DNA from 4 places in the Mesorhizobium sp. C399B genome. Region 1 is predicted to be linked to each of the others. Evidence: predicted binding sites of a transcription regulator. Region 1 holds the regulator's gene; each other region holds the start of a gene.
The links. The regulator PhoB, encoded in region 1, activates phosphate uptake and scavenging genes when phosphate is short. The targets are predictions, from matches to a motif close to TGTCATNNANCTGTCAT.

Region 1 (7,066 bases):
GAACGTCAGGGCCAGCGCGACGCCTTCGCCGCCGGAAAGACGATGTAATCAACCGACCGGATCAGGGCGCGGACCAAATCCGCGCCCTGATTTCGCCGCTTGCCGCAACGGTGGCGGCGATCTGAATTTTCCCTGGGGTGGGTGATGTCGTCCTTGCTCGTACTCGCCATAGTCATCGCCATAGGCGTGGTCGCTTTTGTGATCGGCCGCCAGCGCGCAGCGGCGCAGGATACCGGCAAGGTCAAGCCGCATTCGCGCGCGCATTATCATGGCTGGTGGGCCTTTCTGCTCGCGGTCCTGCCTGCCGTCCTGCTGCTCGCCGTCTGGGATATCGGCTCTTCCTTCTATCTCGACCGGCACATCCATGCCGCTTTGCCCGAGCGCACCGCCGACACAAAGGTGGCCAGCGAAGCGCTCGACGCCAGCCTGGTGAAGAGCCTGGCCAAGGGCCTGCGCCGGCTCGATGGCGATACCGCACTTCCCGCTACTTTCGCCGAATTGCAGCCGCTGCTCGCCGCCAAGGGCGTGGCACTGGCCAGCGACACCCAGGACTATATGATCCCGATCGCGGTCGAGGCGAACCAGGTCCAGGACCGGCTCGGCCTGTTCGGCGCCGTGCTGACCTTCGCGCTGTCGGTCGCCGGCGCCTTCTATGCGCTGAGGCAGATCGCGCCGCGCGCCAGGGCGCGCAACAATGTCGAGAAGCTGATGCTGTGGGGGCTGCTTGCGGCCTCGACCATCGCCATCCTGACCACGGTCGGCATCGTGCTGTCGATGCTGTTCCAGACGATCACCTTCTTCGAGAGCGTATCGCCGATGAGCTTCTTCTTCGGCACGGTGTGGGATCCGCGTTTCGCCGCCGCCGGTTCCGGCGGCAGCCAGGGTCAGTTCGGCCTGATCCCGCTACTCGCCGGCACGCTCTACATCGCCGCCGTCGCGCTTCTGGTCGCAGTGCCGGTCGGGCTGATGTCGGCGGTCTACATGTCCGAATATGCCTCGCGCGGTGTGCGCTCGGTGGTCAAGCCGGCGTTGGAACTGCTGGCCGGCATTCCGACCATCGTCTACGGCATCTTCGCCGTTGTCACGCTCGGACCGTTCTTGCGCGACCTGTCGGCGGCACTCACCGGCGGCTCGCCCTTCATCCAGGGCCAGAGCATCTTCACCGCCGGTCTGGTGATGGGCGTCATGCTGATCCCGGTCGTGTCCTCTTTGTCCGACGACATCATCACCGCGGTGCCGCGCGCAATGCGTGACGGCTCGCTCGGCCTCGGCGCCACCCGCTCCGAGACGATCAAGCGGGTGATCCTGCCGGCGGCACTGCCCGGCATCGTCGGCGCCATCCTGTTGACGGCGTCGCGCGCCATCGGCGAGACGATGATCGTCGTGCTGGCGGCGGGCGTCGCCGCCAATCTGACGGCCAATCCGTTCGAGGCGATGACGACCATCACCGTCAAGATCGTCAACCAGCTGACCGGCGACCTCGAGTTCAACTCGCCGCAGACGCTGGTCGCCTTCGCGCTCGGCCTGACGCTGTTCGCGCTGACGCTGGTGATGAACATCGTCGCCCTCTACATCGTGCGCAAGTACCGGGAGCAGTACGAATGACCGACATCCCCCTGGACACGATGGCGGGCGCCGTCGCGCGACCGCGCCGCGACATCGGGCTGAAGGCGCGCTATGCCGCCGAACGCCGGTTCCGCATCTATGGCGTGATTGCGATCTCGGTGGGCCTGGCGTTCCTGGCCATCATGCTGATCACCATCGTCTCGAAAGGCTACACCGCCTTCTGGCAGACGACGGTGACGCTGCCGGTCACCTTCGACGAGAAGGTGATCGATCCCTCCGGCAAGCGCGCGACCGACCCTACCGTGCTGATCAAGGCGAACTATCCCAAGCTCGCCGAAAACGCGCTGGTGGCCAAGCTCGGCATCGATCCGGCCAACAAGCCGATGATGCTGAAGCTCAAGGGCTTCCTGTCGGAAGGCGCCCGCGTCCAGCTGCGCGACATCGTCTCCGCCGATCCGTCGGTGATCGGCAGGACGCGTGACGTCGACATCCTGGCTGCCGCGAACCTCGACTCGGCCTTCAAGGGCCAGATCGACCTCGGCGTCGATGAAGCGCGCCGCAAGGTGTCCAACCAGCAGATCGACTGGATGAACAAGCTTAAAGCCGACGGCGTGATGGCCGAGCATTTCAACACCGGCCTGTTCACCTATGGCGCCTCCAGCCGGCCCGAAACGTCGGGCATGGGCGTGGCGATCATCGGCTCGTTCTACATGATGGTGATCGTGCTGTTGCTGGCGCTGCCGATCGGCGTCGCCGCCTCCATCTATCTGGAGGAGTTCGCCAAGAAGAACCGCTTTACGGACCTGATCGAAGTCAACATCAACAATCTCGCGGCGGTGCCGTCGATCGTCTTCGGTCTGCTTGGCCTTGCCGTGTTCATCAACTTCCTCGGCATGCCGCGCTCGGCTTCCTTCGTCGGCGGCCTGGTGCTGACCTTGATGACATTGCCGACCATAATCATCGCCACGCGCGCCGCCCTCGCCGCGGTGCCGCCGTCTATCCGCTCGGCGGCCCTAGGTCTCGGCGCCTCCAAGATGCAGATGGTGTTCCATCACATCCTGCCGCTTGCCGCCCCAGGCATCCTTACCGGCACCATCATCGGCCTGGCGCGTGCGCTCGGCGAGACAGCACCGCTGCTCTTGATCGGCATGGTCGCTTTCGTCGCCGATTATCCGACGACGCCTTTCGATCCGGCGACCGCGCTGCCGGTTCAGATCTATATGTGGGCAAACGAGGCTGAGCGCGCTTTTGTCGAGCGCATGTCCGGCGCCATCATCATCCTGCTCGTCTTCCTCATGGCCATGAACATCACCGCGATCGTGCTCCGGCGCCGGTTCGAGCGGCGCTGGTAGAAAAAAGGCAATTTGGTATGAACATCATGACCGAACAGTCCCTTGAGAATGCAGTGGGCGACAAAATGAACGCCAAGTCGAACGAAGTCATCAAGATGCGCGGCGACAAGGTCGGCGTGTTCTATGGCGAGAAGCAGGCGTTGTTCGACGTCAATCTCGACGTCCGCCAGAACCAGGTGACGGCGCTGATCGGCCCGTCCGGCTGCGGCAAGTCGACCTTCCTGCGCTGCCTCAACCGCATGAACGACACCATCGATTCGGCGCGGGTGACCGGCAAGATCACGCTCGATGAAGACGACATCTACGACAAGAACATCGATGTCGTCGAACTGCGCGCCCGCGTCGGCATGGTGTTCCAGAAACCCAACCCGTTCCCGAAGTCGATCTACGAGAACGTCGCCTACGGCCCGCGCATCCATGGGCTGGCCAAGCGCAAGTCCGACATGGACCAGATCGTCGAGCAGAGCCTGAAGAAGGCTGCGATCTGGAACGAGGTCAAGGACCGCCTGCAGGAGCCCGGCACCGGCCTGTCCGGCGGCCAGCAGCAGCGCCTGTGCATCGCGCGCGCCATCGCCGTGTCGCCGGAGGTGATCCTGATGGACGAGCCCTGCTCGGCGCTCGATCCGATCGCCACCGCCCGTGTCGAGGAGCTGATCGACGAACTGCGCCAGAACTACACGATCGTCATCGTCACCCATTCGATGCAGCAGGCGGCGCGCGTCTCGCAGCGCACGGCGATGTTCCATCTCGGCTATCTCGTCGAGGAGGGCGCCACCGACAAGATGTTCACCAACCCCGACGACAAGCGCACCCAGGACTACATTACCGGCCGCTTCGGCTGAGCCGTCCGGCGGGTGAATTTTCAGGCACGAGGACCAAGATCATGGGTGAACATACCGTCGCCTCCTTCGATGAAGAGCTCGGGCAGATCAGCAAGCTGATCCGCGACATGGGCGATCTGGCAGGCTCGATGGTCAGCGGCTCGACCAGGGCGCTGCTCAATTCGGACAATGCGCTGGCACAGCGTGTCGTTTCCGACGACGCCATCATGGATGCGCGCCAGCGCGAACTGGACGACCGCGCCATCACGCTGATCGCCAAGCGCCAGCCGATGGCCAACGATCTGCGCGCCGTGGTCGGCTCGATCCGCATGGCGGGCGACCTCGAGCGCATCGGCGATCTCGCCAAGAACATCGCCAAACGCGTCGGCACCGTGGGCTTGAGCGTCACGCCGCGCGACCTCTCGCACTCCATCGATGCCATGGCGCAACTGGTGCTGATCCAGGTGCAAGGCGTCGTCGAGGAATATGCCGCCACCGATGCGGCAGCTCTTGCAAAACTCAGGAATGACGACGAGCGCATCGACGTCAAATACACGTCCGTGTTTCGTGAGCTTTTGACCTACATGATGGAAGACCCTCGCAACATCACCGCCTGCACGCATCTCTTGTTCTGCGCCAAGAATCTTGAGCGCATCGGCGATCATGTCACCAACATCGCCGAAAATGCGTATTATGTGCTGACCGGCCAGCAATTGCCCGCCAATCGTCCGAAGCAGGACGAGACGGCGATGGCCACGCCGGCCTGATGAGGGTGAACTGCCTATGATCGCGCCACGCATCATGGTCGTGGAGGACGAGGAGCCGCTAGGCGTGCTCCTCCGCTACAACCTCGAATCCGAAGGCTATCAGGTCGAGGTGGTGACACGCGGGGACGAGGCCGAGATCCGCCTGCAGGAAAACGTGCCCGATCTCCTGGTGCTCGACTGGATGGTGCCGGCTGTCTCCGGCATCGAGCTCTGCCGGCGGCTTAGAGTGCGGCCCGAAACCGAGCGGCTGCCGATCATCATGCTGACCGCGCGCGGTGAGGAAAGCGATCGCGTGCGCGGCCTGTCCACCGGCGCCGACGACTATCTGGTCAAGCCATTCTCGACGCCGGAGTTCATGGCGCGCGTGAAGGCGCTGCTGCGCCGGGCCAAGCCGGAAGTGCTGTCCAGCGTGCTCAAGGTCGGCGACATCGTGCTCGACCGCGAGTCGCACCGTGTCTACCGCAAGAAGAGCGAGATCAGGCTCGGACCGACCGAGTTCCGGCTGCTCGAATTCATGATGCGCCATCCCGGCCGCGTGTTCTCGCGCAGCCAACTGCTCGACAATGTCTGGGGCGAGACGATCTATATCGACGAGCGAACCGTCGACGTCCATGTCGGGCGCTTACGCAAAGCGGTCAACAACGGCCGCATGCCGGATGTCATCCGTACCATTCGCGGCGCCGGCTACGCGATCAGGGAAGACTAGGATGCTGCGCGTCGCGCCGTTGCCGGCCATTCAGGCGACATGCTTGCCGGATTTGGCCTGAATGCCCGGCGCGAAAATCTCCTGATCGACGAAGCCGAGCGCGCGCATGGCACAGCCTTCGCGGATCAGCGGCAGCTCGTTGGGCTCGGTGTCGAAGGAGATCGATTTCGAGTGCTGGCCGCCGGCGGTCTGGGCGATCGCTTCGCGCAATGCCGGCTCGATCAGGTCGAAGGCGGCGGCGCTGACGCCGACCATGGCGACGGGTGCCGGATCGATCAGCGCAAACAGGCTGCCGAGGCCGAAGCCGAGCGCCTCGCCGGCCTTGCGATAGGCTTCGCGCTCCGGGCCGTCGGTTTCGCGGGCGCGCGCGGCGAGTGCGCGCATATCAGCGTCGCTGATATCGACCGGCTCGGCATCCTCGCCCATCATTTTGGCGCTGCGCCAGATGGCGTAGTTTCCGGCATAGGCTTCCACGCAGCCGCGCCGCCCGCAGCGGCAGAGCGCGCCGCCCGGACGGTGGATCATGTGGCCGAACTCGCCGCCCGAGGAATGGGTGCCGGTGAACAGTTCGCCTTTCAGCACCAGGCCCATGCCGATGCCGTGCGATAAGAGGATGGCGATAAAATTGTCGCGGTAGCGCTCGGGCTGGCGCCATTGCAGCGCCACCGCCATCATGTTGCAATCGTTCTCCATGGTGGCAGGAATGCCGAATTCCGCTTCCAACATGTCGGCGAAGGCAATGTCGGTCAGTGGCGTGATCGGCGACCACAGCATGGCGCGCGCCTGCGAATCGGTGATGCCCTGGATGCCCATGGCAATGCGGGCGATGCTCTGGACATCGAGGTCGGGATCCTCAAGCCGCCGCCGGACGATTGCTACGCATTCGCCAATCAGCTCGTCGCGCGGCTTGGTCAGCGTGTCCAGCCGGCGCTGTTCCTCGGCGACGACGTGGCCGGCATAGTCGATGACGGTGACGGACAGGAAATTGAGCGACAGCACGACGGTCATCACCGCCGCCGCTTCCGGGTTGAGACCAAGGCCCACCTGCGGCCGGCCGCGTTTCAGTGCGCCGGTCTCGCCAGGTTTGCCTTCAATCAGGATGCCTTCTTGAATCAGATCAGACGAGATTGCCGATATGGTCGAGTGGCTGAGGCCGGTGGTCGCCGCAATCTCGGTCCGCGACGGCTGGCCGGCCCGGCGCACGGCTGAAATCACCATCGCACGGTTGCGACGGCGCAGATCGTCGTGGCGGATTCCAACCGACATTTGTTTCCTCCCGGCCTCCTCGCGCCTCATGATAGTGAAGGCGTTCGACGGCACCAGCCAAATATTGGCAGACGCCGGCAGCCCTGTCATTGTTTATTGCGGACCTCGAAAAAATTCGGCACGGCCATCAGAATCCATCAGAATCGATGTTGACAGCGCGTTATCATTGAACCAGTATTTTTTCGAGGCTCGAAAAAATAGCGCCTCTGTGTGCCGGCCCTCGGGCCAGTTTTGTCGCGCCGCACGCGGCGCAGGGAGGATTATGATGAACAGATTTGCAGCCGCCATGCTGGCGGGTGTCGCCATGTCGCTGGCGCTGATGTCGGTCGCGCAGGCGAAGGACAAGGTCATCGGCGTGTCGTGGTCGAACTTCCAGGAAGAGCGCTGGAAGACCGACGAGGCGGCGATGAAAACGGCGATCGAAGCCGCCGGCGACAAGTACATTTCGGCCGACGCGCAGTCCAATCCCGGCAAGCAGCTGACCGACGTCGAAAGCCTGATCTCGCAGGGCGCCAACTCGCTGATCATCCTGGCGCAGGACGCCTCGGCCATCGGCCCGGCGGTGCAGAAGGCGCTGGACGAAGGCAT
Region 2 (7,066 bases), 2.4 Mb from region 1:
AGTTTTGCGGGTCGATGCCGACGATCGGCGAGATGACGATGTCGGGCAGCACCGGGTCGCCTTCGGCGGGGATAGGGATGTTCCAGACGCCTTTTTCCAGCCGGTCGCCGGGTACATAAGCGCGGAAGATCAGCGGCTGGCCCTTCTCGATGACGACTGGCAGTGCCGTGCGGCCGCCGCGCTGGTTGATCGACGCCATCCACGGCCGCAGGTCCGGCTCGCCGCGAAACGGCCAATAGAGGCTGACCATGCGGCCGGCAATGTCGCCGATTGCCGCGTCGAGCCCTTCGGCGATAGCCCGCGACATCGCCACCCGCGCATCGGCGGAAACCGCCAACCGTGCCGCGATCAGACGCTCGCGCTCGGCCTTGCGCCAACGGCGCACATCGGTCCAGTCGGTCAATGGCGCGCGAAATTCCGGATCGAGTTCGTGCATGAAGCAAGGCGGAGAAGAATATTGCGCCCGCCCTTTGCGATCTTTGTCATCGTCGTTGGCCATGCTTCACTCCCGTGGTTCCAGCCCCTGCAAAGCTATACCCGTCCAGGCTTGCCGACATAGGCATTCGCGACATCCGGCGACGAGTCCTGGGCAGCCTTACGCGCGGCAGTCTAGCGCGCCGCGACATTGTTGCGGTGCACAAAAATCACTAGATAAAGAGAGACAAACAGGGGTGAATGCGATGAGTGAAACCAGCCATCATGTCGTTGTCGTCGGCGCAGGGTTCGGCGGTCTCGAACTCACCCGGGCGCTGGCCGGCGCACCCGTGCGCATCACCATGATCGACAAGCGCAACCATCACCTTTTCCAGCCGCTGCTCTACCAGGTGGCGACCACCTCGCTGGCGACCTCGGAAGTTGCCTGGCCGATCCGTCATCTGCTGCGCAAGCGCGAGGACGTGACGACCCTGCTCGGCAACGTCACCGGCGTCGACCGTCCAGGCAAACGCGTGCTGCTTGAGGACGGCAGTTCTGTTCCCTACGACACGCTGGTGCTCGCCACCGGCGCGCGTCATGCTTATTTCGGCCACGACGAATGGGAGCCTTTCGCGCCTGGGCTGAAGACGCTTGAAGACGCAACCACCATTCGCCGGCGCATCCTGCTCGCCTTCGAGCAGGCCGAGCGCGAGACCGATCCGGCCAAGCGCCAGGCACTGCTGACACTGGTCATCGTCGGCGGCGGCCCGACCGGCGTGGAGCTTGCCGGCACCATTGTCGAACTCGCGCACGAAACGCTGCGCGGCGAATTCCGCAACATCGACACGCGTGAGGCGCGTGTGGTGCTGGTCGAGGCCGGAGACAGGATCCTCGCCAATTTCGCGCCAAAGCTGTCCGACTATGCGCGCAAGGCGCTGGAGCGGCGGGGCGTCACGGTCGAGCTTGGCCGCGCCGTCACGCGCCTCGATGCCGAAGGCGTCGTCTTTGGCGATACGCATCTGCCGGCGCGAACCATCCTGTGGGCCGCCGGCGTAGCGGCTTCGCCCGCTGGAGAGTGGCTGGGAGCGCCGGTGGACCGGGCGGGCAGGGTAATGGTCGAGCCCGATCTGACCGTGCCGAACAGTCCTGAAATCTTCGTCATCGGCGACACCGCGCATGTCTTGCGGCCGGACGGCAAGCCGGTGCCAGGCGTGGCGCCTTCCGCCAAGCAGGAGGGCAAGCACGTCGCCGCGACGATCAGGGCGCGGCTGGCCGGCGATGGCGCGCCGCGCCCTTTCCGCTACAAACATGCCGGCGACCTGGCGACGATCGGCAAGTGGGCAGCCGCGATCGATTTCGGCCGGATCAAGCTCACGGGATGGCTTGCCTGGTGGCTGTGGGGCGTGGCGCATATCTACTTCCTGATCGGCTTCCGCAACCGGCTGTCGGTGTCGCTTAGCTGGCTATGGATCTATTTCACCGGCCAGCGGAGCGCGCGACTGATCACCCAGGGCGATGATAACAAGGGCTGAGGTTCTCAACCGCGGCCAAGGATATTCATCCAGCCGTCACCTTTTGCTGATCGACTGACTTCCCGATGGACATGGCCGGTTTTCGGCGCGAAGCTTCCGCCCGGGGCTGGGATCTTGTCACGTCGCTGGGAAGGAAAACCAATGTCACATTTGCTCAACCCCGTCTCCCGCCGTAGTTTTCTTGCCGGTGCGGCCGCCAGCGGGGCGCTGATCATGCTGCATCCGTTTTCCGCCCGCGCGCAGGCCAACCAGGCGCATCTGAGGATCATGGAGACCACCGACATCCATGTGAATGTGCTGCCTTACGACTACTACGCCGATAAAGCCAACGACACGATGGGCCTGTCGCGGACGGCCTCACTGATCGCGGCGGTGCGCAAGGAAGCCACCAATGCGATGCTGATCGACAATGGCGATCTTTTGCAGGGCAATCCGATGGGCGATTACATCGCCTATGAGAAGGGCCTCAAGGAAGGCGATCTGCATCCGATCATGAAGGGCATGAACCTGCTGGGCTATGAATGCTCGACGCTCGGCAATCACGAGTTCAATTACGGCCTGTCGTTCCTCGACAAGGTGCTGGCCGGAGCCAATTTCCCCTTCGTCTGCGCCAATCTGATCCGCGGCACCGAGCTTGCCGCCAACCCGCGCGACGACAAGCTCTACCTCAAGCCCTATGTCATCCTCGACAAGAAGATCAAGGACGGGTCGGGCGTCGAGCAGCCGATCAAGATCGGCATCATCGGCTTCGTGCCGCCGCAGATCATGGTCTGGGACCTGAAGAACCTGGAAGGCAATGTCAGGACGCGCGACATCGTCGAGGCGGCCAGGGCATGGGTGCCGCAGATCAAGGAGGAGGGCGCCGACATCGTCATCGCGCTCTCGCATTCCGGCATCGATATCAAGCAGGGCGACGGCATGGAGAACGCCTCCTTCTTCGTCGCCGGCGTCGAAGGCATCGATGCGGTGTTCACCGGCCATCAGCATTTGGTCTTCCCCGGCAAGAAGGATTTTCAGGCGCTCGATGGCGTCGACACCGAGAAAGGCACGCTGCAGGGCAAGCCCGCCGTGATGGGCGGTTTCTGGGGCTCGCATATGGGACTGATCGATCTGCTTCTGGAACGGGACGGATCGAAATGGCGCGTAGCCTCGGCCACATCTGAGGCAAGGCCGATCTACGAGCGCGTCGACAAGGCAAACAAGCCGACGGTGGCGGACGACCAGCGCGTCGTCGATGCGCTGAAGGCGGACCATGAGGCGACACTTGCCTATGTCCGCCGACCGGTCGGCAAGACCTCGGCGCCGCTCTATTCCTATTTCGCGCTGGTCGCCGACGATCCGTCGGTGCAGATCGTCAACCAGGCGCAGAGCTGGTACCTCAAGGACATATTAAAAAGCACGCAGTGGAAGGACGTGCCGCTGCTGTCGGCGGCGGCGCCCTTCAAGGCCGGCGGGCGCAACGGCGCCGACTACTATACCGACGTGCCGGTGGGCGACATCGCCATCAAGAACGTCGCCGACCTCTATCTCTATCCGAACACGGTTCGTGCCGTCGAAATCACCGGCGCGCAAGTGAAGGAATGGCTGGAAATGTCGGCCGGCATTTTCAGGAAGATCGAGCCGGGCAAAGCCGACCAGGCGCTCATCGACACCGAATTCCCGTCCTACAATTTCGATGTGATCGATGGCGTCAGCTACGGAATAGACCTGTCGCAGCTGCCGAAATACGATGCCAAGGGTGGCGTCGCCAATGCCGGCTCGAACCGCATCGTCGGCCTCAGCTTCGACGGCAAGCCGATTGATCCGGCAGCGAAATTCGTCGTCGCCACCAACAATTACCGCGCCGGCGGTGGCGGCAATTTCCCCGACATCAATGCCTCGAAGATCATCTACGAGGCGCCGGACACCAACCGCGACGTGATCGTGCGCTACGTCGTCAGCGAAGGCACGATCAACCCCTCGGCCGACGACAATTGGTCGTTCACGCCGCTGCCCGGCACCAGCGTCGTGTTCGAGACCGGCCCCAAAGCGAAGGATTTCATATCTGGGGTGAAATCGCTCAAGATCGAGCCGGCCGGCGAGGGCGAATCCGGGTTTGCGAAGTATCGCATCCTGCTTTGAGGCAACGTGCAGCTAACAGGGAAAACGAGCGGGCATACGCCCGCTCAATCACGCTTCGGATCAGGCTTTGTAGACCACTTGGCGCACGTCGATGTAGCTGGCTCTAAAGCCGGCTTCGCAATAGTGGAGATAAAATTCCCAAAGCTTCTTGAAGCGGTCGTCGAAGCCGAGCGGGACGATCTTTTCCCACGACGCCCAGAAGCGGTTGCGCCATTCGGCAAGCGTGCGGGCATAGTCGTCCGGAAAGACGCGCTCGCGCAGATGGGCAAGGCCATGGTCGCTGCCCAGCGTCTTCAGGATCGACGGCGTCGGCAGCATGCCGCCTGGGAAGACATAGCGCTGGATGAAATCCGGCCTCGCCCGATAGGTGTCGTAGGCGGCCTCGTTGATGGTGATGATCTGCAGGCCGGCGGTGCCGCCGGGCCTCAAGCACGCCTTCATCTTGCCGAAAAATACCGGCCAATATTTTTCGCCGACCGCCTCGAACATCTCGATCGAGGCGATGCGGTCGTAAGTGCCCGTTTCGTCTCGGTAATCCTGCAGCTTGATGTCGACCTTGTCAGACAGTCCCGCCTTCTGGATGCGCGCCTTGGCGAAATCGTGCTGTTCGCGGCTGATGGTCAGGCCGGTGACGCGGCAGCCGATCTCGCGCGCGGCAAATTCGGCAAAACCGCCCCAGCCGCAGCCGATCTCGAGCACATGGTCCTTCTTGCCGATGCCGGTATCCTTGGCCAGCGCGCGGTATTTGGCGGCCTGAGCGCTTTCCAGGTCGTTGGCGCCGGTCGCATAGAGCGCCGACGAATAGGTCATGCTGGGATCGAGCCATTGCTTGTAGAAGGCGTTGCCGAGATCGTAATGCGCCGAGATGTTGCGCTTCGAGCCGGTGCGGGTGTTTTCGTTGAACCAGTGGCGGATGCGCTGGACCGTGTTGATGAGCCAGTTGGCGCCGCCGGCAATGCGTTCCCCAACGGCCGAGTTGACGACGAACAGTTCGAGGAAGCTGGTTACATCAGGGCTTTCCCAGTCGCCGTCCATGTAGGATTCGGCAACGCCGATGGTGCCGCCGGAAAAGGCACGGCCGGGCAGGCGCCAGTTCTTCAACACCAGCTCGGCATCCGGCCCGGGTCCGTTGCCGCCGACAAGCACCGCCCGGCCATCCGGCATCCTCACCTTCAGCGAACCGCGCGGCAATTTCATCGCCGCCGACAGCACCATGCGCGCCTTGGCCGGCAGGCCCTTGACGATCTCGGCGAAATTGAGTTCGTCCAGCCTGATGGCGTCGCCGATGCCTTTGTATTCCCTGACAGCCATCTCACACCCCCCTGGACTTCCGCGGGGCGGCGCAAGATCTGCCGGCCCCCACATCCTCCACTTTTCATTCGCCAGGCGCGAATGCCGCTGCCTGCGTGAATTTTCGCCACAATCTTCCATGGCATTGGCCGAAACTTCAAGAGGCAAGCTTCGCGCGGCGCTGGCCCAGCTTGCCGGCCTGAGGCCAGAATCCGCGGGAGAGCGCGGCCCTCGGTGAAATCGCTATGGTTACGAACAGCCACATACGTTAGTTTCAGCCATGCGTTATGTCATCGTCATCGTCGCCATCGCCTTTTTCCTGATCTGGGACGGCCTCTATAATCAGGGCCGCTATCTCGACACGACGGTCAGGGAGATGTCGCGCGTCGTGCGCTACGTCACCGGCAAAGCCTAGCTTTTGCGCCTCTGCAAAGTCGCTGCCGGCATTGCCGGGCGCGACATCGTGGCGGTTGACGCGACGGTCCCGCTCACACAAAACATGCCGCAAATCGAACGTGGAGGCAGGCGTGATCCGGCATATCGTTTTCTTCAGCGCGCGGCGCAAGGACGATGTCGAGGCCGTGCGCACGGGCTTGCTCGCGCTGGGCAAGATCCCGCATTCAAGCCTCTTCGAGGTGACGCTCAACACCAAGGTCGATCCGCTGTCGGATGCGATCGACGTGGTCGTCTATGCCGAGTTCGAGGATGATGCCGCGCTTGCCGCCTACAAGGCGCACCCGCTCTATGCCGAGACGACCAGTCGGGTCAAACCATTGCGCGAATTGCGCTATTCGGCCGATGTCGTGGCGATGGCCTGATCGGGCTGGCAAGAGGCCTTGAACCGATTTCCGGAATGATGCACACCGCGCCGGCATGACCAGCACGATCCATCCGCTTGACCATCTTGTGTTGCCGACGGCGAGCCTCGCCGTGGCGCGGGCGCGGCTGACATCGCTTGGCTTCATCGTCGCACCAACCGGCATCCACCCTTTCGGCACCGAAAATTGCTGCGTCTTCTTCGCCGACGGCACCTACCTCGAACCGCTGGCGGTCGGGAATGAACAGGCTGCAGACGAGGCATTTGCCGGTGGCAATGTCTTTGTCGCGCGCGACCGGCTCTATCGCGCCAGGCTGGGCGATGAGGGCTTTTCCGCCGTGGTGCTGGCCACCGACGATGCCGATGCGGACCATGCGCGCTTTATCAAAGCCGGCCTGTCGGCGGGAGACGTACTGAGCTTTTCCCGCGCCTTCACCGACACGGCCGGAAAGAGCGACATGGCCTCGTTCAAACTGGCTTTCGCCGCCGGCGCCGAGACGACGGACGCCTTTCTGTTCGCTTGCGAGCGGATCAACGCCCCTCAAATCGACCGTACGGCGCTGCAGGCTCATGCCAATGGCGTGACCGGCATTGCCGAAATCGTCGCGGTCAGCGACGCGCCTTCCACACAGATCAGCCTGATCTCGACAGTGGTTGGCCCGGAGCAGCAGAGCGGTGCGGTCTTCGATCTGCCGAATGCGCGTCTGACCGTTCTGGATCCTGCGGCTTTCACCGCGCGCTTCGACATTCCGGCCGGTGCGCCGACGGACCTTCGCTTCGCCGCGATCGTCTTTTCAGTCGGTAGCGTCGGTGTCACGGCCAGGCTGCTTGCAGACAACGCCGTCGGGCACGATATAGCGGGCAACGAAATCGTCGTGCAGCCGGCATCCGG
Region 3 (7,066 bases), 2.9 Mb from region 1:
GATGAGGAAGGTGGCGCGAATACCGATCAATGGCGGCAGCGCGCCGCCAAGCAACGGGCCGACCAGGGAGCCTGCGGTGATGCCGGCCGACAGCACGCCGAGCGCCCAGCCGGAGCGCTCCTTCGGCGTCTGCATGGCGACAAGTATGGTCGAGCCTGAGGAATAACCGCCGGCAAAGCCGATCAGCAGGCGCAAAAGCACCAATTGCCAGACGGTCTGCACCATGCCGGTTAGCGACATGCAGATCGCCATGCCGAAACTGGCGCGCACCAGCATCACCTTGCGGCCGTAGCGGTCGCCGAGCCGCCCCCACAGCGGTGCGACAAGGGCCGCGGCAAGGAAGGTGGCGCCGAAGGCGATACCGGACCATTGCACGATCGCCGCGTGGCCCACGGCGCCCAGCTGTTCGACATAGAGCGGCAGGAACGGCAGCAACAGCGTCATCGCCACAAGCGTGCTGAACGATCCGGCAAAGCACACGAGCAGGTTGCGCCGCCAATGAATGTTGTAGGTGGAAGGCGCTTCGGCGGCCTGCGCTGCACTGTCCTGCGGCATGTCCTGTCCTGTCCGCTTGCTGCGGATACCATTTTGGGATACCAACTTGGTACCTCATGGACGCAAAGCCCGGCTGCTGTCAATCAGGCGCTCTCAATGTGATCGGCAAGACCAACGGGCAAGGCCGATCGCCAGCAATGGAAGCAACTATGTCGCAGATGCAGATCGTCGAAAAAGCGCTTCGCGAGATGATCCTTGGCCTCGAGGTCGGTCCTGGCGAGCGGCTGACGGAGCGCTGGATCGAGAGCCGCTTCGGCGCCTCGCGCACGCCGGTCAGGGCAGCCCTGCTGCGGCTGGAGACGGAAGGGCTGATCTGCCGCGACGGGCGCGGCTGGACCGTGTCGCCGATCAACCTTGCCGAACTGGAACAGATCGCGGTGTACCGCGAAGCGGTCGAGGTCGCGGCGGTCAGGCTGACTTCGGCGCTGGCCGACAGGAGCGCAGCCGATGTCATCGAGGCGATGCTGGATTCCTGCGACACTGCCACGCCGCGCGAGGAATGGCACCGCGTCGGCATGGATTTCCATATCGAACTGGCGCGGCTCTCCGGCAACGAGTTCCTGTTTCGGGCCGTGCGCGATGCCATGACGCGCCTGTCGCGGGCGCGCTGGCTGGAGGTGCGCGACGAGGCGGCCCTTGGCCGCGCCTGGAGCGAGCATCACGCCATTCTGGCGGCGGTGCGGGCCGGCGATGCCGATGCGGCGGCGGCGCGACTTTCGGCCCATATCGCCGGCAGCCGCGACCGCCTGGTGACGTCGTTGCACAATGACCGGCGCGGCCTGCGCGCCAGGGGTTTTGCCGTCGTCGCCGCTTGATACCGGTCACGAAAACGAAAGAACGCCGTCGCGATCCGCTTTCGGCCTCGCTTCGCGGACGCCGATGGCGTAAGAGGCGGCCATGGAAAACAACCGATTTGAAACCCCCGTGACCGTTAAGTCGGGCACGGAGGGAAGCACTCAGCTCTTGCGTACGGTGCGCGAGGCTTCCGATTACCTGCTCAACAGCTGGCCCGGCAAGCGCAGCCCCAAGCACCGCGAAGCGCTGCAGGCCTGCCATGACGCGCTGGCCGGCGACAAGCCGGCGATGATTGCAAGACGCGCCTTCATCGCCGCCGCGCGCGAGGTCAACGTCTTCGTCAGCGACAAGGCCCCGGCCTGATCACATCGGCCTGATCAGACCGGCATTTTGCCAGGATCCGGCCCGTTTCGCGGGCCGGTGATCCTGTCTTGCCTATTTTTCTGTCTCGGTGTCGGTTTTGGAACTTGCCTCGTTCTCAGGCTCGGCGCGCTCCTTGGCCGCGACCTTGGCGGCGAGCTTCTCCGCCTTCTTGGCGGCCTTCTGCCGGTCGCGCTCTTTGCGTTCCTGACCGTAATTCGGTGGTCGAGCCATATCGTTTCCTTTCGCTGTGCCTGATCCTGCCTAGAAGCATTGGCCGGCAAACACAACAGCGCCGCGAGGGCAGATGCCAGCGGTTCTGGACTTGCGTGATGGCGAACACAATGGTTTAGAAAAGGCTGCGGGACAGTTGCTGGAGCCGCCGCCGACCGATTTCGAATCAAAACGACCGATGGCCACGCTTCAAAGAAACGCACAGAAGCTGATCTACTATGCGCGCAACGCCATGCGCGACATCGCGCCGCCGGTTCTTTTCCGGCGCCGGCTCGGCCGGCTGCTCGATCAGGCCAGGCTTTCCGACGCATCGGTCCGCCAGCGGCTCAATTACTACAACACGCTGCGGGAGCCTTTTAGCCCCAGCCCCGAGGCCGTGCCGGTCAGCCGGCTGCCGTCGGACCGCAGCATGTACTATTACGATCTGAAGGAGTTCACCCGTTATTTCCACCCAGATCTGCGCATCGACCTGGAATTCGGCGACGTCATCGAAGTGCCGAAGATGCCGTCGATCGTCAAGGACCGGCCGATAGCGGGCGACAACGGCAACGGCGTCCTGTTCAAGCTGAACAAGTTCCGTCATTTCTACATGCCGGCCGACGATGTCGCCTTCGCCGACAAGCATCCGCTCGTCGTTTGGCGCGGCGAACTCAACAATCCCATCCGCACCTTGTTGCTGGATGCAGCCCGCAATCTGCCGTTCTGCGATGTCGGCACGCCGAGGGCGACAGCACCTGCGGAATACCGCAAGCCCTATCTCAGCATCGATCAGCAGCGCCGCTACCGCTACATCATCTCGCTCGAAGGCAATGATGTCGCGACCAATCTGAAATGGATCATGAGCTCGAACTCGCTCTGCCTGATGCCGCCGCCGACTTACGAGACCTGGTTCGCCGAGGGGCAACTCGAGCCCGATGTCCATTATGTGCCGCTGGCGCCCGACTTCAGCGATCTGGCCGAGCGGGTGCATCATCTCGAGCAGCATCCGGCCGAGGCCCAGCGCATCGTTGCGGCGGCCAACGCCTATTGTCGCAAATTCGCCGACGAGCGGGCCGAGCAGGCGATCTGCCTGCTCGTGCTCTACAAATATTTCGTGCTCAGCGGCCAGATCGAGCCCGATCCGCAGGTCTGGCGGTTTATCGCGGGCTAGCGGCTTCCGGCGCCCTTAAGTCAGATGACGCTGCGGTCCGTAACCAGATCGGCCGGGCCGAAGCGGTCCTTCGCCGTAAACTGCTGGTGCCAGTAGGGATAGAGCACCGGCGGCCGGCTGACGGCATCGAGACGCTGGCGTTCATCAAAGGACAGCGTCAGGCTTGCCGCGGCGAGATTGTCTTTCAACTGGGACTCATTGCGTGCGCCGATCACCAGCGAACTGACGGCCGGCCGGCCGAGCAGCCAGGTCAGCGCCACCTGGGCCGCCGAAACGCCGCGTGCCGCGCCGATGTCGACCAGCACATCGACGATCCGCCACAGACGGTCTTCGTCGCGGATCGGCGGTTCCGACCAGCCGCCGATCTGGCGCGCCGTCGGGCTGTCGCGGCGGTATTTTCCCGACAGGAGGCCGCCGGCGAGCGGGCTCCACACCAGCACGCCAAGGCCCTGGTCGACCGAGATCGGCAAGAGCTCATACTCGGCCTCGCGTGCTTCCAGCGTGTAGTGGATCTGCTGGGTGACGAAGCGCGGCTGGTGCTGGCTGTCGCTGATGCCCAGCGCCTTCATGACCTGCCAGCCGGAATAGTTGGAGCAGCCGACATAGCGGATTTTGCCCTGGGCAACCAGCGTGTCGAGCGCGGAGATGGTTTCCTCGAGCGGTGTCGCGCCGTCCCATTCGTGCAGGAAATAGATGTCGATGACATCGGTCCGTAGGCGCTTCAGGCTCTTCTCGCATTCGCGGATCAGATGATGGCGCGACAGGCCTTCGTCATTGGGGCCCTTGCCGATCCGCATGCGCGCCTTGGAGGCGATCAGCACGTCGTTCTTGCGCTTGCCGCCGAGCGCCTCGCCGATGATCTCTTCCGACAATCCGTTCGAATAGACATTGGCGGTGTCGATGAGATTGATGCCGGCATCTATGCAAGTGTCGATGATGCGCGAGGCCTCCGCGAGATCGGAATTGCCGACGGCAGCGAACGGCCCGCTGCCGCCGAAGGTCATGGTTCCCAAGGTCAGCGCCGAAACTTTCAAGCCGGAACGGCCAAGCGTGCGGTATTCCATGTCAGATCCTCGTAGTTTTGGTGGGGAGGCGGTTTTAGCAGGAAAGGGCGGGGAAGCCCGAACGGGTCCGCCGTTTGTAGGACAATTTGAGCGGCTTGTCGCCATCCCAGGGCGATGGATCGGCAATGCTCGCTGGTTTGCAGTGATGACCGGCTGGCCGGCGGCTTGCAATAAAACCGTCATTGGCGGCCTATATCGAGTCGGCTCAGGGTTTCATGTCAGCCGGCAAGCGGAGCAGTGGAAATGACCGAGTTGAAGCAGAATTCTCCGGCCAGGGATTGGCTGGAAGCCGAACTCGCCGACACGCTCGACGAGGACTATGAGCTTGAAATGTCGGAGCCGGCGCTGTCGCTGGAGATCGCCAAGATCTACAAGAACGCGCATCCGCCGTCGATCGACCGCATGCAGTATTTCCGCGACCTGATCGGCTTGCAGTCGGAACTGATCAAGCTGCAGTCCTGGGTCGCCTACCACAAAAAGAAGCTGGTGGTGGTTTTCGAAGGACGCGATTCCGCCGGCAAGGGCGGCGTCATAAAGCGCATTACCCAGCGCCTTAACCCGCGCATCTGCCGCGTCGTGGCGCTGCCGGCGCCGACCGAGCGCGAAAAATCACAATGGTATTTCCAGCGCTACGTGCCGCATCTGCCGGCCGGCGGCGAGATCGTGCTGTTCGACCGCTCCTGGTACAACCGCTCCGGCGTCGAGCGGGTGATGGGCTTTGCCGAACCCGATCAGGTCGAAGAGTTCTTCCGCGACGTGCCGGAGTTCGAGCGCATGCTGGTCCGCTCCGGCGTCACGCTGGTCAAATACTGGTTCTCGATCACCGACGAGGAACAGCAGATGCGCTTCATGATGCGCATCCACGATCCGATGAAGCAGTGGAAGCTGTCGCCGATGGACCTGCAGTCGCGCGTGCGCTGGGAGCAGTACACCAAGGCCAAGGAAGAGACGTTTGCCCGCACCAACATCCCAGAGGCACCGTGGTACATCGTCGAAGGCAACGACAAGAAGCGGGCGCGGCTGAACTGCATCGACCATCTCCTCAAACAACTGCCCTATGAGGACGTGCCGCACGAAGAAATCACGCTGCCCGAGCGGGTGTTCAACCCGGAGTACGAGCGCCAGGTCCTGCCGCGCGAGCTTTACGTGCCGGAGAAGTATTGAGCACTTTTCCTTCTCCCCGTTTCACGGGGAGAAGGTGCCTGAAGGGCGGATGAGGGGCAGCGCCGGCATCGACGAATTCACAGCCGTCGGACGCTGCTAACCTCCAAAAGCAGCGCTGCCCCTCATTGCCTGCCGGGCATTTCTCCCCGCAAAACGGGGAGAAAGAAGCCTGCGCCTGTTACTTCGCCACTATACCCGCTTGATCGTCACATGCGTGGCGAGCGCCGTGGCCACCTGCTCGGTGCACTGGTAACCCAGCTTCAGCATATCCAGCCCGGCAAACAGGCTCTCGCCCCTCCCGAGCAACACCGGCGACACCGCCAGATGCAACTCGTCGATGAGCTTCTCTTGCAGATATTGCCGGATGGTGGAAACGCCGCCGCCGACGCGGATATCCTTGCCGCCGGCCGCGGCCTTTGCTTGTTCGAGCGCGGCGTGGATGCCGCCGGTAACGAAGTGGAAAATGGTGCCGCCTTCCATCACAATGGAGTCGCGCTTGTAGTGGGTCAGCACGAAGGTCGGCACATGATAGGGCGGGTTGTCGCCCCACCAGCCTTTCCAGCTCTCGTCTGGCCATTCGCCGCGGATTGGGCCGAACATGTTGCGGCCGAGGATCCAGGCGCCGACATTGTCGAAGCTGCGGATGGTGAACCGGTCGTCCACATCGGTGCTGCCGCCATCCTTGCCGACCATCTCGTGGAAGGTGCGGGTGCCGGTCATCCATTTGTGCAGGTATTCGCCACCAACGCCGAGCGGATTTTGCAGGTCCTGGTCAGGACCGGCGCCGAAACCGTCGAGCGACAAGGTGAAGGCATTGACGCGAAGTTTGGACATGGAGACTCCCTTTCGGTGACCAGTTGTGATTTGCAATCAGTATTCAAACTGATTGCATTTTGCAACTAGTATTTTTAGAGGCAAGCCGATCTGTGGAATGCGCAGGGACCTCAAGCCGCCACGCGCTTCGGCATCACCGCAAACGGGCTGAGCCCAAGCCAGATCTGCATCTTGCCGGCGACGTCGAGATCGCCGGTCAGGCTGATCTTGTCGCGTTCCTTGTGAACTGTCGTCAGCCCCATCCAGATCGAGGTCATGGTGCACAGATCGGTCGAGACGTAGAGATCGACGTCGAAGCCCGGATCGTACCAGCAAAGATCGACCTCGCCCTGCTTTTCGACGATCAGCCACCACGATCGTTTTGACGCCGGCAGGTCATGGTACAGGAATTGTATCACGGTGCGCCCGTCCGGCAGCGGACTGGGGTTCAGATTGCGCCGCATGTCCCACATCAGCAGCGACGGATCGAGGTTTTTGAGCGACAGCCTGGCCTCGACCCATTTCTGGCCCCAAAACCCCATCGCCTCGACAACCGGGCGCAAATCCCGGCCCGCCTCGGTCAGCCGGTATTCGAACACGCCCTTCTCGGTCGCGATCTCGGTCCGCTCGACGATGCCGCCGGCCTCGAGGTCCTTGAGCCGTTGCGACAGAAGGGTTGGCGACATTTTCGGCACGCCACGGCGCAAATCGTTGAAGCGGGTCGATCCCGCCACCAGTTCGCGCAGCAGCACCATGGTCCAGCGTGTGCAGAGCAGCTCGGCGGCCATGGAGAGCGGGCAGAATTGCTTGTAACCGGCTTGTGTCATGTGGTGAGCTCCAAAAGATGTTGCCGGACCTTATTCAGAAAACCTGAGTTCAGCCAGTACAGAAGCTGTACTGGCACCCCCGGTACAGTTCTGTGACTGGAGCG
Region 4 (7,066 bases), 3.0 Mb from region 1:
TCACCGTTGTCGTCGCCATCCGCCGGCGCATCGGTCTGGCCCGGAGTCTTGGCGCCCTTGGCGGCGTCTTCAGCCTGCTTCTTCTGCAGTGCCCGGTAGCGGGCAACGTTCTCATTGTGCTCGGCAAGCGTGGTGGCAAAGACGTGGCCGCCGGTGCCGTCGGCGACGAAATAGAGATCATCGGTCTTCGACGGGTTGGCGACGGCTTCGAGCGCGGCGCGGCCGGGATTGGCGATCGGCGTCGGCGGCAGGCCATTGATAAGATAGGTGTTGTAAGGCGTCTGTTTCTGGATGTCAGATTGATAAATCGGCCGGTCGGCGGGTTTGCCCTTGCCGCCGAACAGGCCGTAAATGATGGTCGGATCGGATTGCAGCCGCATGCCCTTGGCCAGACGGTTGAGGAAGACGGCGGCAACGCGCGAGCGCTCGTCGCCCCGGCCGGTTTCCTTTTCGACGATCGAGGCCAAGGTGACGAAGTCGTCGACATTGGCCAGAGGCAGGTCGGGCGCGCGCCGCTGCCAGACCTCGTCGACCAGCTTCTTCTGGTCGGCGAGCAGCTTGTCGACCATCTGTTGGCGCGTGGCGCCGCGGGTAAAGCGCAGCGTGTCGGTGGCGAGGCTGCCCTCAGCCGGCTTGGCGGCCGGCATGTCGCCGGTCAGCGCATCCTGCTCGGCGATGCGCTGCAGCGCCTGCTCGACCGTCAGGCCCTCGGGAATGGTCAGCGAGTACATCACCGACTTGCCGCTCTTCAGAAGCTCCATGATGTCGCGCATGGAGGCGCGCGGCTTTATCTCGTATTCGCCTGCCTTCAGCGCTGAATCATTGCCATAGACCCGCACGGCGATGCGGAAGATGCGGGCATCGCTGATCAGCCCACGCCGTTCGAGCTGGTCGGCAATATCCTGGACGCCGGTGCTCGGCTTGACCAGGAAGGTGTCGCCGGCCACCGACGGGCCCGGTTCGTTGAATGCCTGCTTGCCGAAATAGAGCGAAACGCCGGCGGCGAGGATCATCAACATCACCGCGGAGATGACGAAGTTCATGAACACGACGACTTGGCTGCGCGAGGCGCGCGAGCGCTTTGGTGGTGGTGTGCCGGCTTCCGGGCGCAAAGCTTCGGCCGCGGTCTTCGGCACGATCGGGCCGGTCTGCTGGTTTTGTCCGAATTGTCCGCTGCCGCCCGGATTGGTGTTCATTAGCGCCCTACCATCTGATCTCTTAGAGCGACCATGCGCCCGATTGGACTCACAGCGTGCCCTAACATTTCAAGCCTACGCATCGTGCTTTTAAAAAAGCGCCTTCGGTTTCAGGCCGATGCGACGAATCCCCAGCGGCAGAGTAGGCTTGAATATGGCAAAATTGACGACAGACCGCTGGCGCGCCGGTCGATACCGCAATCAGCCTGTATAACGCTGGAATACCAGCGAAGCGTTGGTGCCGCCGAAGCCGAAGGAGTTGGACAGCGCCACGTCGACCTGGCGATGCCGTGGCGTGTTCGGAACAAGATCGATCGCGGTTTCGCGTTCCGGGTTGTCAAGATTGATGGTGGCTGGCGCGATGTTGTCTCTGATAGCGAGGATCGAAAAGATCGCCTCGGCGGCACCCGCCGCACCCAGGAGATGGCCGATCGACGACTTGGTCGACGACATCGAGATTTTCGAGGCGGCGTTGCCGACCAGCCGCTCGACGGCGCCGAGTTCGATCGTGTCGGCCATGGTCGAGGTGCCGTGCGCGTTGATGTAGTCGACGTCGGCGGGCGTCAGCTTGGCCCGGTTCAGCGCCGCCGTCATGCAGCGGAAGGCGCCGTCGCCGTCTTCGGCCGGTGCAGTGATGTGATAGGCATCGCCGGTCAGGCCGTAGCCGGTGACCTCGGCATAGATCTTGGCGCCGCGCGCCTTGGCGTGTTCGAGTTCTTCCAGCACGACGACCCCGGCGCCCTCGCCCATGACGAAGCCGTCACGGTCGCGGTCATAGGGACGCGAGGCCTTCTCAGGCGTGTCGTTGCGGTCGGTGGACAGTGCCCGGCAAGCAGCGAAGCCGGCAAGCGATAGTCTGGTCACCGGCGATTCCGCGCCGCCGGCCAGCATCACGTCGGCATCGCCGAAGATGATCAGCCGGGCGGCATCGCCAATGGCGTGCGCGCCGGTCGAGCAGGCGGTGACGACGGCGTGGTTGGGGCCTTTCAGCCCATGCCGGATCGATACCTGGCCAGATACCAGGTTGATAATGTTGCCGGGAATGAAGAATGGACTGATACGGCGCGGTCCGCGCTCTTTCAGGATGATAGCGTTCTCGGCGATGCCCTCGAGGCCGCCGATGCCGGAGCCGATCATGACGCCGGTGGCGCAGCGCTCGGCTTCGGTGCTGGGCTCCCAGCCGGAATCCTTCAGCGCTTCGTCGGCGGCCGCAATCCCGTAAAGGATGAAGTCGCCGATCTTGCGCAGTTCCTTGGGCTCGAGCACGGCTTCGGGATTGAGCGTGCCGTTGGTGCCGTCACCGCGAGGAATGACGTGGGCGATCTTGCAGGCAAGATCTTCCACTTCGAACTCGGTGACGCGCTTGGCGGCGCTGCGGCCGGTCAGAAGTTCCTTCCAGCTGTGCTCGAAGCCCATGCCGAACGGCGAAACCAGGCCAAGGCCCGTGACGACGACACGCCTCATCGCAGGTCCTCCCCGGTGATGACTGCGGATAGTGTCAGGCCGAAGCCTTGTCGATGTACTTCACGGCATCGCCGACGGTCAGGATGGTCTCGGCCGCATCGTCCGGAATCTCGACGCCGAACTCTTCTTCGAAGGCCATGACGAGTTCGACCGTGTCGAGGCTGTCCGCGCCCAGATCATCGATGAAGCTCGCCTGCTCCGTCACCTTGTCGGCATCGACGCCAAGATGTTCGATGACGATCTTCTTGACGCGCTCTGCGGTGTCACTCATTTGGGGCATCCTCGTCTTTTGTTTGTCTGTCTTCGTTAACGGGCAGAATGCCGCTAATCAAGCTGAAAGATGGTCCTGCCGGAAACGCAACGATGCCGGACCGGTTTTTGCCCGAACCGCCGGGTTGCGGGCCGCATTACACGAAAAATGGCCGAGGTCCAAGGCGAAATGGTCTCTTTTCACAAGCCGGCCATGTCTTCTTATCACCCGGCAATATCCTGTCAGATCATGGCCATGCCACCGTTGACATGGATGGTCTGGCCGGTGACGTAGGCTGCCTCGTTGGAGGCGAGATAGGCGACGGCCGACGCCACTTCAACACTCGTGCCCATGCGGCGCGTCGGGATCGCGGCCATTATCGCGTCTTTCTGCTTGTCGTTGAGCTTGTCGGTCATGGCCGATTCGATAAAGCCCGGGGCGACGCAGTTGACGGTGATGTTGCGGGTGGCGATCTCCTGCGCCAGCGACTTGGAAAAGCCGATCATGCCGGCCTTGGAGGCGCAATAATTGGTCTGGCCAGGATTGCCGGTGACGCCGACCACCGAGGTGATGTTGATGATGCGGCCATGGCGGCGGCGCATCATCGGATGGGTCAGCTCGCGGGTCAGCCGGAACACGGCGGTGAGGTTCACCTCCAGCACGCTGTCCCAATCCGCGTCCGCCATGCGCACGAACAGGCCGTCCTTGGTGATGCCGGCATTGTTGACCAGTATGTCGACGCCTTCGAGTTCGGCTTCGGCCTTCTGGCCAAGCGCCTTGACCTCGTCACGGTCGGCAAGATTGGCCGGGAACAGCTTTACCCGGTCGCCGAGTTCGCCGGCCAGGGTCTCCAGTTTCTCGACGCGGGTGCCGTGCAAGCCGACAATGGCGCCTTGCGCATGCAGCACCCGGGCAATCGCCTCGCCAATGCCGCCCGATGCGCCGGTGACGAGCGCCTTGCGGCCGGTCAGTTCGAACATTTTCGTCTCCTGATCTTAAGAGAACACCCTTCCCACGGGAGGGGTTGAATCGCCAGTGGATTATGCAAGCGCGGCCAGCGCCGCCTCGACATCGGCCGGCGTGCCGACGGCCGATGTGGCGATGTCGCGGCTGATCCGCCGCGCCAGGCCGGAAAGCACCTTGCCGGCGCCGATCTCAAACAGCGTGGCGACGCCATTGGCGCCGAACCACTCCACCGTTTCGCGCCAGCGCACGCGGCCGGTGATCTGCTCGACCAGGCGGCGCGCGATCTCGTCGGGGTCGCTGGTCGGGACTACAGTGACGTTGGAGACGACGGGCACCACCGGTGCATTCTTGGTCACCCCGGCCAGCGCCTCGCGCATGACATCGGCCGCCGGCGCCATCAGCGCCGAATGGAAGGGTGCGGAGACCTGCAGCATCAGCGCCCGCTTGGCGCCCTTTTCGGTGCACAGTTTCGCGGCGAGTTCCACCGCCGCCCTGGCGCCGGAGATCACCAGCTGGCCGCCGCCATTGTCGTTGGCGATCTGGCAGACCTGGCCGGATCCCGTTGCGGCCTCGGTGCAAGCGGCTTCGACGTCGGGCTGTTCCAGTCCGATGATCGCCGCCATGGCGCCCTCGCCGGCCGGCACCGCCGCCTGCATGGCGTTGCCGCGGATGCGCAGCAGCCGGGCAGCATCGGCGACCGAAACGAAACCGGCCGCGGCAAGGGCGGAATATTCGCCGAGCGAATGACCGGCAACGTAGGCAACCTTGTCCTTCAGCGAAAAGCCGCGCGCTTCCAGCGAGCGGATTCCCGCCAGCGAGACCGCCATCAGCGCCGGCTGGGCATTGGCAGTCAGGGTCAGCGCCTCTTCCGGGCCTTCCCAGATCAGTTTCGACAGCTCTTCGCCCAACGCATCATCGACTTCCTCGAACACCCTGCGTGCCTCGGGGAAGGCGTCGGCGAGGTCCTTGCCCATGCCGACAGCCTGGCTGCCCTGTCCCGGAAAGGTGAATGCGACGGCCATTTGGGCGCTCTCCAGCGGCTGATTTTTCCTGCCTGTGACGCAAGGCGGACCGTCAAGTCAAGCCCGAAGGCGGCATTTCGGCTCTCGCTTGAACCGGAGCTGACCTCGAGTCCCTGTTCCCAAAGGCTTTTTGCCGATCACACCTGATGAAAACCGCTCACGAATCGTTTGCTGGCTCTTCTTATTTTCGCCACAGGCGCTAGCTTTTGCATGACAGTTCTATGACAGAACGGTGGCGCGAGTGGAAATACGCGTTGCTTGGGCCGGGGGAAGAGACGTGGCTAGGATCAGGAAGGGCGCGGCCGTACCCGCGCCACAGTTCTTGGAAGACGATCCGTCCACCGGCTACCTGCCGGGGCGCAGATGGCCGGTCATCCGCTACGGTATGGTCACGCTGCTTGCCTCCGCCATCCTGGTGTTCGCCATCGAATGGATCGTGCGGGGCGACTTCTTCGGCACGGTCGACTTCTTCCTGCAGCCATTCAAGCCGGGCTGGACCACCATCATTGTCTTTGCATTGGTGCTGATGGGACTGGACGCCGTGCTTGGCCGCAGTCACCAGAGCCTGATGATCGTGGCGCCGCTGACGCTGGCGCTGGCCTTTGTCGGGCATCAGAAGTCGCATTATCTCGGCGATCCACTCTACCCAACCGATTTTCTTTATTCGCGCCAGATCATGGCACTGATGCCGCTCCTGGTGCGCGAACGGCCCTGGACGGCGCTCGCCATGGCGGTCGGCATCGTCGCCGGCCTGTCGCTGCTGATCTATGGCTGGCGGTTGTGGCGCCGCAAGGTTCCGATCCTCAGCCGCAAAGGGCGGCTGGCGCGGCTGACGCTGGCAGTGCCGCTGCTCGCCTTCTTCGTCTCGATCATGGACTACGCCACCTTCTCGTGGACCCGCGACCGGCTGCAGATCATCCCGATCATGTGGGACCAGAAGGAGAACTACGCCTCCAACGGGTTTGCGCTGGCCTTCGCGCTCAACGTGCCGATGGCGCATGTCTCGGCGCCGGCGGGCTATTCCGACAAGGCGATCGACGCGATCGACAGGCCTGATGTGACGGCCTCGGTACCGGATGAGAAACCCGACATCATCGTGGTGATGAGCGAATCTTTCTGGGATCCGACCAAGCTGCCCGGCGTCACAATCACGCCTGACCCGATCCCCAATGTGCGGGCGCTGCGTTCCGGCTATATGTTCTCGCCGGAATTCGGCGGCATGACCGCCAACATCGAATTCGAGGCGCTGACCGGCTTTTCCAATGCCTTCCTGCCGGCGGGCTCGATCCCCTATCAGCAATATGTGCGCACGCCGACGCCGTCGCTGGCGACCTTCCTGAAAAGCGAGGGATACCGGGCGCGCGCCATCCATCCGGGCACCAACTGGTTCTGGAACAGGGGCGCCGTCTATGCCGATTTCGGCTTCAACGATTTCCGCTCGGAAGAGACGCTGCCGCCACTGGAAAAGCGCGGGCCGCTGGCTTCCGATGCCTCGATGACCGACGAGATCATCGCAGAGGCCGACGCCAGCGAGCGGCCGGTGTTCTTCTTCGCCGTCAGCCTGCAGAACCACGGTCCCTACGAGCCGTACCGCTATTACAATCCGACCCACAAGGTCGCGGCACCGATCAGCACATGGGCGCGGGAATCGCTGCTCAGCTACGCCGAAGGCTCCGCCGATGCCGACCGTGGCCTCGAACGATTGATCGAATGGGCGAAGAAGCGCGAGCGGCCGACGGTCATCGCCTTCTTCGGCGACCATCTGCCGCCGCTCGGCCCCGTCTATGTCGAAACCGGTTACCTGAAGGACAATGTCGCGCCGCGCAAGGAACCGACGCCGGAGGCGGCACTGGAGCATCATCAGACGCCGCTGGTCATCTGGTCTAACCGCACCGGTCCGGCGCAGGATATGGGCGCGGTGAGCCCGGCCTTCCTGCCCTACCATATCCTTACCACGGCCGGGATCACGCACCCCTACTATACCGGCTTCTTAGGCGCGCTGCGCGAACGCTATCGCGTCGTGGATCGCAATCTGCTTCTGACACCGTCAGGTGAGGCCACGGCGGACTGGGCGCGGCAGAAGGACATCGATCCGGCGATCAACGATTTCCGCCTGCTGCAATACGATATGATGTTCGGCAAGCGTAAGGCGGCTCCGGAATTCTTCC

Region 2: NLY36_RS01180 (bifunctional 2',3'-cyclic-nucleotide 2'-phosphodiesterase/3'-nucleotidase) is a predicted target of PhoB. The motif match lies at 1,970-1,986, and genes of this name have one in related genera.
Region 3: ppk2 (polyphosphate kinase 2) is a predicted target of PhoB. The motif match lies at 4,325-4,341, and genes of this name have one in related genera.
Region 4: NLY36_RS26775 (LTA synthase family protein) is a predicted target of PhoB. The motif match lies at 5,109-5,125, and genes of this name have one in related genera.

What each region holds. Positions count from the first base shown of each region.
Region 1 is NZ_CP100472.1:2,609,142-2,616,207, reverse strand. Features, by position in the region: gene NLY36_RS12420 (substrate-binding domain-containing protein) at 1-48, shown strand, start outside; gene pstC (phosphate ABC transporter permease subunit PstC) at 145-1,605, shown strand; gene pstA (phosphate ABC transporter permease PstA) at 1,602-2,918, shown strand; gene pstB (phosphate ABC transporter ATP-binding protein PstB) at 2,936-3,760, shown strand; gene phoU (phosphate signaling complex protein PhoU) at 3,802-4,506, shown strand; gene phoB (phosphate regulon transcriptional regulator PhoB) at 4,523-5,212, shown strand; gene NLY36_RS12390 (ROK family protein) at 5,243-6,478, opposite strand; gene xylF (D-xylose ABC transporter substrate-binding protein) at 6,744-7,066, shown strand, end outside.
Region 2 is NZ_CP100472.1:225,298-232,363, reverse strand. Features, by position in the region: gene NLY36_RS01190 (5-formyltetrahydrofolate cyclo-ligase) at 1-499, opposite strand, end outside; gene NLY36_RS01185 (NAD(P)/FAD-dependent oxidoreductase) at 681-1,946, shown strand; gene NLY36_RS01180 (bifunctional 2',3'-cyclic-nucleotide 2'-phosphodiesterase/3'-nucleotidase) at 2,088-4,067, shown strand; gene NLY36_RS01175 (SAM-dependent methyltransferase) at 4,128-5,378, opposite strand; gene NLY36_RS01170 (hypothetical protein) at 5,638-5,772, shown strand; gene NLY36_RS01165 (Dabb family protein) at 5,885-6,175, shown strand; gene NLY36_RS01160 (VOC family protein) at 6,231-7,066, shown strand, end outside.
Region 3 is NZ_CP100472.1:6,223,734-6,230,799, forward strand. Features, by position in the region: gene NLY36_RS29720 (multidrug efflux MFS transporter) at 1-555, opposite strand, end outside; gene NLY36_RS29725 (GntR family transcriptional regulator) at 705-1,370, shown strand; gene NLY36_RS29730 (DUF982 domain-containing protein) at 1,480-1,713, shown strand; gene NLY36_RS29735 (hypothetical protein) at 1,786-1,944, opposite strand; gene NLY36_RS29740 (glycosyl transferase family 90) at 2,123-3,094, shown strand; gene NLY36_RS29745 (aldo/keto reductase) at 3,115-4,158, opposite strand; gene ppk2 (polyphosphate kinase 2) at 4,402-5,322, shown strand; gene NLY36_RS29755 (dihydrofolate reductase family protein) at 5,512-6,156, opposite strand; gene NLY36_RS29760 (winged helix-turn-helix transcriptional regulator) at 6,267-6,962, opposite strand.
Region 4 is NZ_CP100472.1:5,640,151-5,647,216, reverse strand. Features, by position in the region: gene mltG (endolytic transglycosylase MltG) at 1-1,196, opposite strand, end outside; gene fabF (beta-ketoacyl-ACP synthase II) at 1,398-2,660, opposite strand; gene NLY36_RS26790 (acyl carrier protein) at 2,695-2,931, opposite strand; gene fabG (3-oxoacyl-[acyl-carrier-protein] reductase) at 3,153-3,890, opposite strand; gene fabD (ACP S-malonyltransferase) at 3,951-4,898, opposite strand; gene NLY36_RS26775 (LTA synthase family protein) at 5,176-7,066, shown strand, end outside.